3 regions of the Paenibacillus sp. 01T443 genome follow, and region 2 is predicted to be linked to each of the others. Evidence: riboswitches for the same ligand, from Rfam matches in the RefSeq annotation. Region 2 holds a riboswitch; each other region holds the start of a gene.
What was found. Region 2 has a riboswitch for cyclic di-GMP ahead of AC1DLI_RS09985 (hypothetical protein). Riboswitches for the same ligand answer to the same signal wherever they lie in the genome.

Region 1 (3,283 bases), on a different contig from region 2:
TAGAGTGGACACAAGCAATCCTTGGCGCTGCTCAAGCTGAGCAATCCCCAGTTATTCTTGGTGTTTCCGAAGGCGCTGCTCGTTACATGGGAGGCTTCACAGTTGTAACTGCAATCGTGAAATCCCTAATTGAAGAAATGAAAATCACGGTTCCTGTTGCTATTCACCTGGACCATGGTTCAAGCTTTGAAAAATGTAAAGCAGCGATTGATGCTGGTTTTACTTCTGTTATGATAGATGCATCACACTCACCATTCGAAGAAAACGTAAAAACTACACAACAAGTAGTTGCATACGCGCATGAGCGCGGCGTTTCCGTAGAAGCTGAGCTTGGAACGGTTGGCGGACAAGAAGATGATGTTATCGCTGAGGGCGTTATCTACGCTGATCCTCAAGAGTGTAAGCAACTGGTTGAGCTTACAGGCATCGATTGCCTTGCTCCTGCACTAGGTTCCGTACATGGCCCTTACAAAGGCGAACCAAACCTTGGCTTCAAAGAAATGGAAGAGATCTGCCAAACAATAAAGCTTCCATTGGTATTGCACGGCGGTACAGGAATCCCTACAGCGGATATTAAGAGATCTATCTCGCTGGGAACTGCAAAAATCAACGTAAACACAGAGAACCAAATCGCGTTTACAAAAGTTGCTCGCGAAATCTTGACTTCTGATTCAGAAGTTTACGATCCGCGTAAATTCTTGTCCCCGGGCCGCGATGCGATTAAAGCAACGGTTCAAGGTAAAATGCGTGAATTCGGTTCTTCGAATAAAGCGTAATAAATATAAAGTGAAAAGGGTTGGGCAGGGTGCGATTTGCATCCAGTCCAACCCTTTTTTTATTGCGGACTAAGAGGCATCGAGCTTTAGTATTATTGACTTATGCTAATACCACAAGTATGACATTCTGCTATCCGTTAGTGGTCGCAAAGCAAAGTATTGGACAATTGGTGATCAATCAAATATTATATTAATAACGTTTGTTAGATGAACATGTAGAACTACACCTATAATAACTTCATATTACAATTGCATATTAAGCTTCACGATAATAGCAAACCTGTTGTAAAGCAGGGACGCAAAACTAGAGGGCCTAAGGGTGAGAACCTATGGCAGCCAGTTGCCGAACGAAGAGTGTAATAAAAACTGACGCAACCAGTGCTCGTTTTTATCACATATTTTTCGACACAGTTCGGTGTTTAACCGGACTGTGTTTTTTTGTACGTCATTATAAATTAATGGAGATATGAATATGAAAAAGGTCGTTTTATTACTATGTACTATGTTTCTTATATACTCAACTGTTTCAGGGGTTGTCAGAGCTGAATCAAAGTATAAGTACTCTAAAAATACAAATTTATCGACTTGGTTATGGGATGCTTCTAAAATTGTTGAATACCCGGATGAGATTATTGAAAATTTAATCAATCATGATGTCAAGTTAGTACTGCTGCAAATCGATATTGCGGTAGATACTAAGTACTATAGAAGTTTTATCAGCAAAGCAACTGCAAATGGAATAAAAGTTGAAGCGTTGGACGGTGCACCCCAGTGGGTAGCTAAAAACGGTGTGAAGCTCCAACAAACTTTCTTCGATTGGTTAAATAATTATCAAAAGACAGCGTCAATTAATGAAGGGTTTAAAGGTATTCATCTAGATGTGGAACCTTACGAGCTTGATCAGTATACGGGTAATGAAAACGAGATTTTGGAGGCGTATCAAACGTTAATCATTAAGTTTAAGAGGCAAGCCAGCAAGCTTAATTTGAACTTTGGTATCGATATTCCTTTTTGGTTTTATGGCGTACAATATCAAAATAAATATGGGACGGGTAATATTGCGGAGTGGCTTTGTCAGCATGTAAAGTTTATGACCATAATGGCTTATCGAGACATAGCAGAGGGAGCCGACGGAATTATCAGTATTTCGGCCGCTGAAATGAAAATGTTTAGTAAATATAGTGTAAAAGGTACCATTGCTGTTGAAACTGGGCGGCTTGCAAACCCATATCAATTTGTAACTTTTTATGAAGAGGGTAAAAATTATATGGATCAGCAACTCGAACTTGTTTATGAAAGCTATAAAACGCACCCCGAGTTTAATGGAATAGCTGTTCACTATTATGACAGCTGGATGGCAATGAAATAAATTAAATGTACACGTAGCCCCCAGCTTCATGCTGGGGGCTATTTGATTAAGCAACAAGCGTCAAGTAGTAATCTATTTAGATTGACAGTTAGGCAAAATTACCTATAAACTACAGTAGGAGGTTTAAATAAAATGTCGAAAAAAAAGGTTATTTTAGGAATGTTGTTAATATTTATTATTGGTTCGCTTTTTATGGGATATCAAAAGTTCTTTTTAGATGAGCAATCACATGAACCCGCCACACCTATTTCGATGGAGAGCGGTACCAGGTATATTAGTAAAACAGACAATGATTCGTATTATGTCTTAAAGGGTAATGAATGGAAAAAGATTTTTATTAAAGGCGTCAACATAGGTGCAGGCAAACCGGGTTCTTTTCCTGGCGAAGTCGCCATCACTTATGATGAATATTATAGATGGTTTGGTTATATTTCCGAAATGAATGCAAATACAATCAGGGTATATACCACACAGAGACCGCAATTTTATAATGCGTTATATGATTTTAATCAAAAAGCAGAAAAAGATGGAAAACAGCCAATTTACGTTATCCATGGTGTATGGGTGAACGAGAATGACATATTGACCATTGATGATGCATTTGGCAATAACGATAAGATCTTAAATGATGTCATCAAGAGCGGACAAGAAATTGTTGATATTATTCATGGGGATAGTTATCTGCCAGTTCATAAAGGATATGCCGATGGTACATATACAACAGATGTTTCCCAATACGTAGTGGGATGGATACTAGGTATAGAATGGGAACCTTCTTTTGTTGTAGGTACAAATGAAAATAACATGAATCGCAACCATTATAATGGAAAATACCTATATACGATTAGCGCCTCGCCGTTCGAAGCTTTTTTGGCCGAGCTGGGGGATAAAATCATTGGGTATGAAATGACAAAATACAATATGCAAAGGCCGGTTGCATTTTCCAATTGGGTGACGACTGATCCACTAAAGCATCCAAATGAACCATATAAAAACGAAGATCTAGTAGAAGTAAACGTAGAACATGTAAAGTGGCACGACACCTTTAAGCCGGGCATGTTTGCATCATACCACGTGTATCCTTATTACCCTGATTTGTTTAGCTATCAAACGGATTATATTCAGTTTAAAGGCCCGG
Region 2 (3,283 bases):
AGGAGTAAGACCTTCTATTCAGAATCCGGTTCTCTATACCGATGTTAATATTAATGGAACTGTAAACCTACTAGAAATGAGCAGAAAGCATAATGTGAAAAGCTTTGTATTTGCGTCTTCATCTTCTGTATATGGGAATAACACGAAAGTTCCATTTTCCGAGGAAGATGTTGTTGATTATCCGATCTCTCCTTATGCAGCAACGAAAAAGGCCGGAGAGCTTTTATGCCACACTTATCACAGTCTATATAATATTAATATGGCATGTTTAAGGTTTTTTACGGTATATGGCCCAAGACAAAGACCCGACCTTGCTATTCATAAGTTTACTAAGTTAATATCTGAGGGACAGCCTATCCCTTATTATGGAGATGGATCGTCGGAGAGAGATTATACTTACATAGAGGATATTATTGATGGTATTACTAAGGCTGTAGAATGGGTAAATGAAGGTGAAAAGAAATACGAAGTGTTTAATATAGGTGAATCGAACACCATCAGTCTGAAAAGAATGGTCGAAGCAATAGAAAATTCAGTTGGAAAAAAGGCTGGAATTAATAAATTGCCTATGCAGCCTGGTGATGTAAATCGGACATTTGCCGATGTTAGTAAGGCCAAACAGGTATTAGGATATAATCCTAAATGGCATTTTGAAGATGGGATTCATAAGTTCGTAGAATGGTATCAATCTTCAAACAATAATTGAAATAGGATCTAATTACAAAAATCCTTATATACCCTTAACAAATCAACTACATAAACCGTACGATAAAGGCAAAACCATTGAAAAGTGGTGACGCAAAGCTACAGGGGCTTATCTGATGAAGATTGCCAGCCAGCTACCGAATATCGTGCCTCCCGTCGAGGTTTATGTGGGAAAATGGAGGTTCTTTCTATGTTCTTACGCACTCAACTTGTACGTGAATGGCATCTGCTTTGTATTGGGTTTCACGAAAGGCTTTGGGAAGGCTGCTTATGTGATGAGAAGCGTATGGAGATTTATTTGAAAATGGTTTATCACCAAAATAAACTAGCAAATATCGGGCTCTCTTAAGCTATAAAGTGGAGCACAGCTTATAAATTTTAATGCAATATGCTCAAGCTGACGACGGTCACGATCAAGCGTCAGCTTATTTTTTTGAAAATAAGGCTAAGGAGAATCATGGCGGATTAATGTATTAATTACAACCCCCTATGAAACCAAAACAATGAAAAAAACAAACAAAATTTGGTTTATTATTGCTGGTGCCATTGTAGTTATTGGAATAATCATCTATGGAAGCATGAGCCTTTATTCAAAGTTAAACCAGGTGGACGAGTTAAATGGTCGATTAGAAGAAGCGGCTGAGTTTGATAACGCAGAGGGTGCATCAGCGAATACCGATCGGCCGAGCGAACAACCGGAACAAACGTCTAATGCTGAACAGACACTAACACCCGAGTCAGAGCTAGTTCCATCAGCTCAGCCTGGGGACGCCATCCAGCCTAGCCCAACTGCAACTTTGACACCAGTTTCTGCGTCTGATAACGTAGACAAGGGCCAGAAGCCAGGGGAAGAATCTACTACTTCGGAAGATAAGGCCCAGAAAAAGAAGAAGATTGATGCTTCTGTTAATGCTAAGCTGCAGCAGCTTAAGTCCTCTTGCCAGGCAAGCAGCAACAGCTTAGTGAAGCAAATTGCGAATGAGCTAAGCAATGATAAAGAAGCGACGCTTGCGACGATTCAAAGTAAGTACCTGGACAAGGTTTTTTCTGCGGAGGCAGCTTGTGACGCGAAGTTTAATCAATTAATTAGCAATGCTCAGAGCGAATATCAGGCAGCGGATTTAAGCAATCAAGCCTTGCCCGATTGGAGCTCGCAATATGAGAGTGCAAAGACTGGGGCAAGAGCTGACGCACTCGCTGTTATTGCAAATTCTATCAACTAGCACGCCCTATTAGAAAGAGGAGGCCCTATGAAAAAGTCACGCGCATTATCTATTTTTCTAGCCATTATGATGCTGTCATCTGTTCTTGCAACCGCTGCATCGGCTGCAGCAACGAGTATCAAAATCAAAACGCAGCCGATAAAGCTAACCTTTGACGGACAAGCGCTTAAGCTGCCTGATGGTCAATATTCGTTTATTTATGAAGGACGTACTTATGTGCCTATCCGTTATATCTCGTATGCGCTGCTAAAGTCAGTGAATTGGGATGGTGCAAAGGCTGCAATCTCCGAGCCGACGGAGAAAGAGCTTGCTGCGCTGAAGAAGCAGCTGCAATTAGCTGCTGCGGGCAGCCAGAAGCCGCAACTAAGTGTTGAAATTACAATTCAGTCTATAAAAGCTTCACTGGTATTTGACGGGAAGGCAGCAGCTTTGCCAGCAGACCAATCCATTTTTGGGTATAAAGGTTCCATTTATGTGCCGATTCGTTTCTTGTCGGAGTCGGTAGGAACACAAATCGGATATGATCCGGTTACAAAAACGGTTAGCGGTGAGTCTGCTGCTTATCGGGCGGAGCAAGGCGGCGGCGTTATCCCTCCGGGAACGGGTGGCGGAACAGGTAATGGCGGAGGTATCGTGAAGCCTACATATGAGCAAATTACGGCAAATGCAGAGGCCAAGCTCGCAGCGCTAAAGGCTAGCTGCCAGGCGACTTTAATGGATATCGGTCTGCAATACCTTGCAGCAAGTGCCGCAGATCAACCTAAGATTAAGGAAAAAGGTCTGCAAGAGGTTAACAACTGCTCTGCAAAGTTTGAGATTATTATGTCAGAAACAACGACTTCGCTTACGACTAACGGCTACAAAACGGATATTATTGCTGAGTACCGGGCCGCGTTTAACAAAGAACTTGAAGCAGGAAGAGAGATTGCGGAGAGCATGTCTTAAGCTAACTGCCGATCCTTTGTAGAGTACAACAAAAGAAAAAGGTTTGAATAACGGCCAGCGGTGCAGTCGTATAGACTGCATTGCTGGTCTTCTTTTATCTATCCAGACACACTTTTCATAAAATTGTTAATAGATTGTAAAAAATTATATCATTTAGCTAGTAGACCCCTACCATAGAACTAAAATATACATTACACTATCATTACAAACTATCCTGAATCATACAGTAGTGACAATGTAGGGGGACTATGGGCATATTTAATTTGTTCTACCAATTCGATAGATGTACGTCTAACCCAAATGCGGAAGTCGTAGTACTCATACATGGATTAGGTCTGAATGCTCACACCTGGAGGCCGCTCGTCTTAATGCTTGTCGAACGGTATCATGTTTTGCGATATGATTTGCGC
Region 3 (3,283 bases), on a different contig from region 2:
TTTCCAGGAGCTACTGTAGTCACGTTATACGGGGGCAGTGAGCAGCGCTGGGAAAACGGTGACATTACGCTGGCTACCACGCATCAACTGCTGCGCTTTTATCAAGGTTTTGATCTCGTCGTGGTCGATGAGCTTGATGCGTTTCCGTTTGCGGGCGATCCACTCCTTCATTTTGCGGCGGATAAAAGCTGTGCGCCGGGCGCAGCTCGCCTGTTATTGTCGGCTACGCCGCCAAGCGATTTGCAGCGGGCAGCGAAACGCGGGAGGCTTCCGCATGCAAGGGTGCCTGTGCGCTATCACCGTCATCCGCTGCCGGTTCCGAGGCTTATTCAAACACCGATAGTGAAGCAAATGCTGCAGCAACACAAATTGCCGACAAAGCTGCTGGCGGCCATGCAGGCATCGCTTGTTCGCGGCGCCCAGCTGTTTGTGTTCGTACAGCAGATTGCACAGACAGAACCGATGGCAGCCCTGCTGCGCATAGTTCTGTCTCACGCTGCTGTTGCTGCTACCTCCTCGCAGGATGCGGAGCGGTCGGCGAAGGTTCAGCGTTTTCGGGCGAGGGAGATTCGCGTGCTTGTCACGACTACCATATTAGAGAGAGGGGTAACCATTCCCAAAAGCGATGTTTATATCCTAGATGCAGATGGTCGGCTCTTTGACGAAGCTTCCTTGGTGCAAATGGCAGGAAGGGCAGGAAGATCGGCTGAGGATCCGTTTGGGCAGGTCTATTTCTGCAGCCGAGAACGCAATCGAGCGCAGCTGCAAGCCGTACATCATATCCAAAGCATGAACCGAATGGCTCGCAAGCAGGGCTATCTGCTCTCCGCAACCAAAGGAGGCTCGCCCAAATGACAGTCCCGCCCCAAGACTGGCTCCGGCGACTGCAATCCGCCTTCGCCGGAGCCGCGCAGCTGCTCGCACCGCGGACTGCCGCATGTCTCCTATGCGGCAAACCGCAAACCGGCTCTCGCAGCGCGGACAGCAGCAGCCCCGCGAAGCTGACTCCCCAGCTTCGGCAATCCCTTTGCGGAGCGTGCCTCTCCGCAATACCGTGGCTCACCCGCATCGCCTGTACTAGATGCGGGCGCGGCATTCCCTGCGAGGACTGCATACGCAGTCCGCATGGCTCTTTTGTGTGCAACCGCAGCGCGGTTCACTATAATCAAACGATGCGAGCGATGCTCGCTCTATACAAATATCGGGGAAACGAGCAGCTTGCTCCATTGCTTGGCGACATGCTGCTGCCTGCTTTCGAGGCTTTGACAGCCGAAATTGTTCAGCGGACTAACGCACCCAATAGTCGAGAATCTAAATTGAAAATAAGGATGACCGAACACTGGGATGCCGTAACCTATGTGCCTGTCAGCGCGGAACGAGAGGCCGATCGGGGCTTTAATCAGGCAGAGCAGCTGGCAGGTCGGGTTGCGCAGCGCTATCATTTGCCGCTTAAGCAGCTGCTCGTCCGTTCTCGTCATTCCGAGAAACAAAGCTTCAAGACGCGCTCTGAGAGAATGCGCGATACAAGATATCTTTTTACTAGCAATCCAGCCGAGTTTCACAAGCTGCATACGAATGGAGTAAAAGACCTCAAACATCCTTCTCCGACACGCAAAGCGCTTCGTGTTCTATTGATCGATGATATTTATACGACAGGAAGCACGGTGGAGGCTTGCTCGCAGGCACTCAGCCAGCATGCGGAGCTTCCACTTGAAATATACGTGTTGACATGGGCAAGGTCCTAATTTGTTTGTTTTGTGTCAAATTGACCTTCTTATTAACTAATGAAAATAATAGCGTAACCCAGGAACTTGCAGAAAAATGACATAATATATTACTTTAGACCTATTAACGCTTATGGGCCAATGGGATTATAATACACTCATAATATACTATGTGAAGGGGCAAATCATAGGAAACTATGAGACGCAAAGCCATGGGCCTTACCCAAGTATTTTTTTAGTTACTTGAAAGGCAGCCGGTTACCACAAGGAATCATAGCCCTTAATGCTAGTGAACCTTGTCAGAGGTTCTCTTTTTTTTGGACTATTTTCCTCTTTTCACTATGAGAGGCAGGACTTAATCATGATAAAACGTTCTTCCAAGCTCTTATCTTTACTAGTCGCATTGATGCTTTTGGTACAGCTGGCGATTCCAATGGGAAGGGTGGCTGCTTCGACGGATAGCACAATGCTACCGCCAAGCAACCTTACAACGAATTTGTTGGCGCCAGAGAATGTAAGACTAACTTGGTCAGCAGTCACGGGGGCCACGGGCTACAATATTTATGAAATATCGGAAGGTCAACTTAGAATGCTTGGTACCGTGGCCAATACCACTTACCAGGCTAGCAATTTGCCGGAAGGGTCTTATAGCTACGCCGTATCGACACTTAGTGAAACAGGTGAATCAGGTCCAAGCGCACCGGTTGCTGTTGATATTGTTTATCCGGATATGCAAGCACCCGAAAGTTTGACGAATACACTGCCAAATGGTAATGACATTGCACTGAGATGGACAGCTTCAGCATACGCTGGAAGCTATAATTTGTACAAAATCGCAGAAGATGGGCAGCAAGTACTTATTTATTCCGGCACCGGACGGAGCTATACCATCACCAATGCTTCAGAAGGAATATACAAATATGCAGTTTCGGCTGCTAACGCTCTGTACGGTGAATCTCCGATATCATCACCTATAGAAATTCAGGTGGTTTATCCGGTTATGACCGCTCCAAACAACCTGTCATTCACGGTAACAAACGGCAGTGACGTGGATCTGAACTGGTCTGCTGTCAGCTATGCAACGGCCTATAGAATCTATCAAATCGTTGATGGCGAGCCTAGCTTGCGTAGTACGGTTACTGGAACCAGCAGTAAGCTGAGCAATATGCCGGCGGGTGATTACATTTATGAGGTGCGTTCCTACAGTGAAAGATTCGGGGAATCTGCCGGGGGAAGCCAACTTTCCGTCACCGTGGGCACTGTGACTATGACGGCTCCGACTAATTATACTTTTAAGCTTCAGAATATCAATGATATTGTTTTAAGCTGGGATGCTGTGGCAAATGCCACCCAATATAACGTTTATGAAGTGATTAACGGTGAAAAGGTTCTGAAAAGCACAATCACCAAAACAACGATTACATATGCGAAAATGGCTCCCGGAGACTATGTCTATACGGTACACGCATATAGCGACCGCTTTGGTGAATCCGCGGAAGGCAGCCAGGTCTCACTCACTATTGAGCAAGTGACTATGGATAAGCCGAGCAGTGCAGCAT

Region 1: it holds a riboswitch for cyclic di-GMP, as region 2 does, so the genes downstream of both, AC1DLI_RS24205 (amidase) here and AC1DLI_RS09985 (hypothetical protein) in region 2, are expected to answer to the same signal.
Region 3: it holds a riboswitch for cyclic di-GMP, as region 2 does, so the genes downstream of both, AC1DLI_RS06515 (OmpL47-type beta-barrel domain-containing protein) here and AC1DLI_RS09985 (hypothetical protein) in region 2, are expected to answer to the same signal.

What each region holds. Positions count from the first base shown of each region.
Region 1 is NZ_JBFTPE010000014.1:85,288-88,570, forward strand. Features, by position in the region: gene AC1DLI_RS24200 (class II fructose-bisphosphate aldolase) at 1-776, shown strand, start outside; cyclic di-GMP riboswitch class I at 1,040-1,124, shown strand; gene AC1DLI_RS24205 (amidase) at 1,249-2,145, shown strand; gene AC1DLI_RS24210 (family 2 glycosyl transferase) at 2,278-3,283, shown strand, end outside.
Region 2 is NZ_JBFTPE010000005.1:525,487-528,769, reverse strand. Features, by position in the region: gene AC1DLI_RS09990 (GDP-mannose 4,6-dehydratase) at 1-706, shown strand, start outside; cyclic di-GMP riboswitch class I at 764-847, shown strand; gene AC1DLI_RS09985 (hypothetical protein) at 1,209-1,928, shown strand; gene AC1DLI_RS09980 (stalk domain-containing protein) at 1,956-2,873, shown strand; gene AC1DLI_RS09975 (alpha/beta fold hydrolase) at 3,122-3,283, shown strand, end outside.
Region 3 is NZ_JBFTPE010000004.1:69,338-72,620, reverse strand. Features, by position in the region: gene AC1DLI_RS06525 (ATP-dependent helicase ComFA) at 1-855, shown strand, start outside; gene AC1DLI_RS06520 (ComF family protein) at 852-1,745, shown strand; cyclic di-GMP riboswitch class I at 1,894-1,990, shown strand; gene AC1DLI_RS06515 (OmpL47-type beta-barrel domain-containing protein) at 2,086-3,283, shown strand, end outside.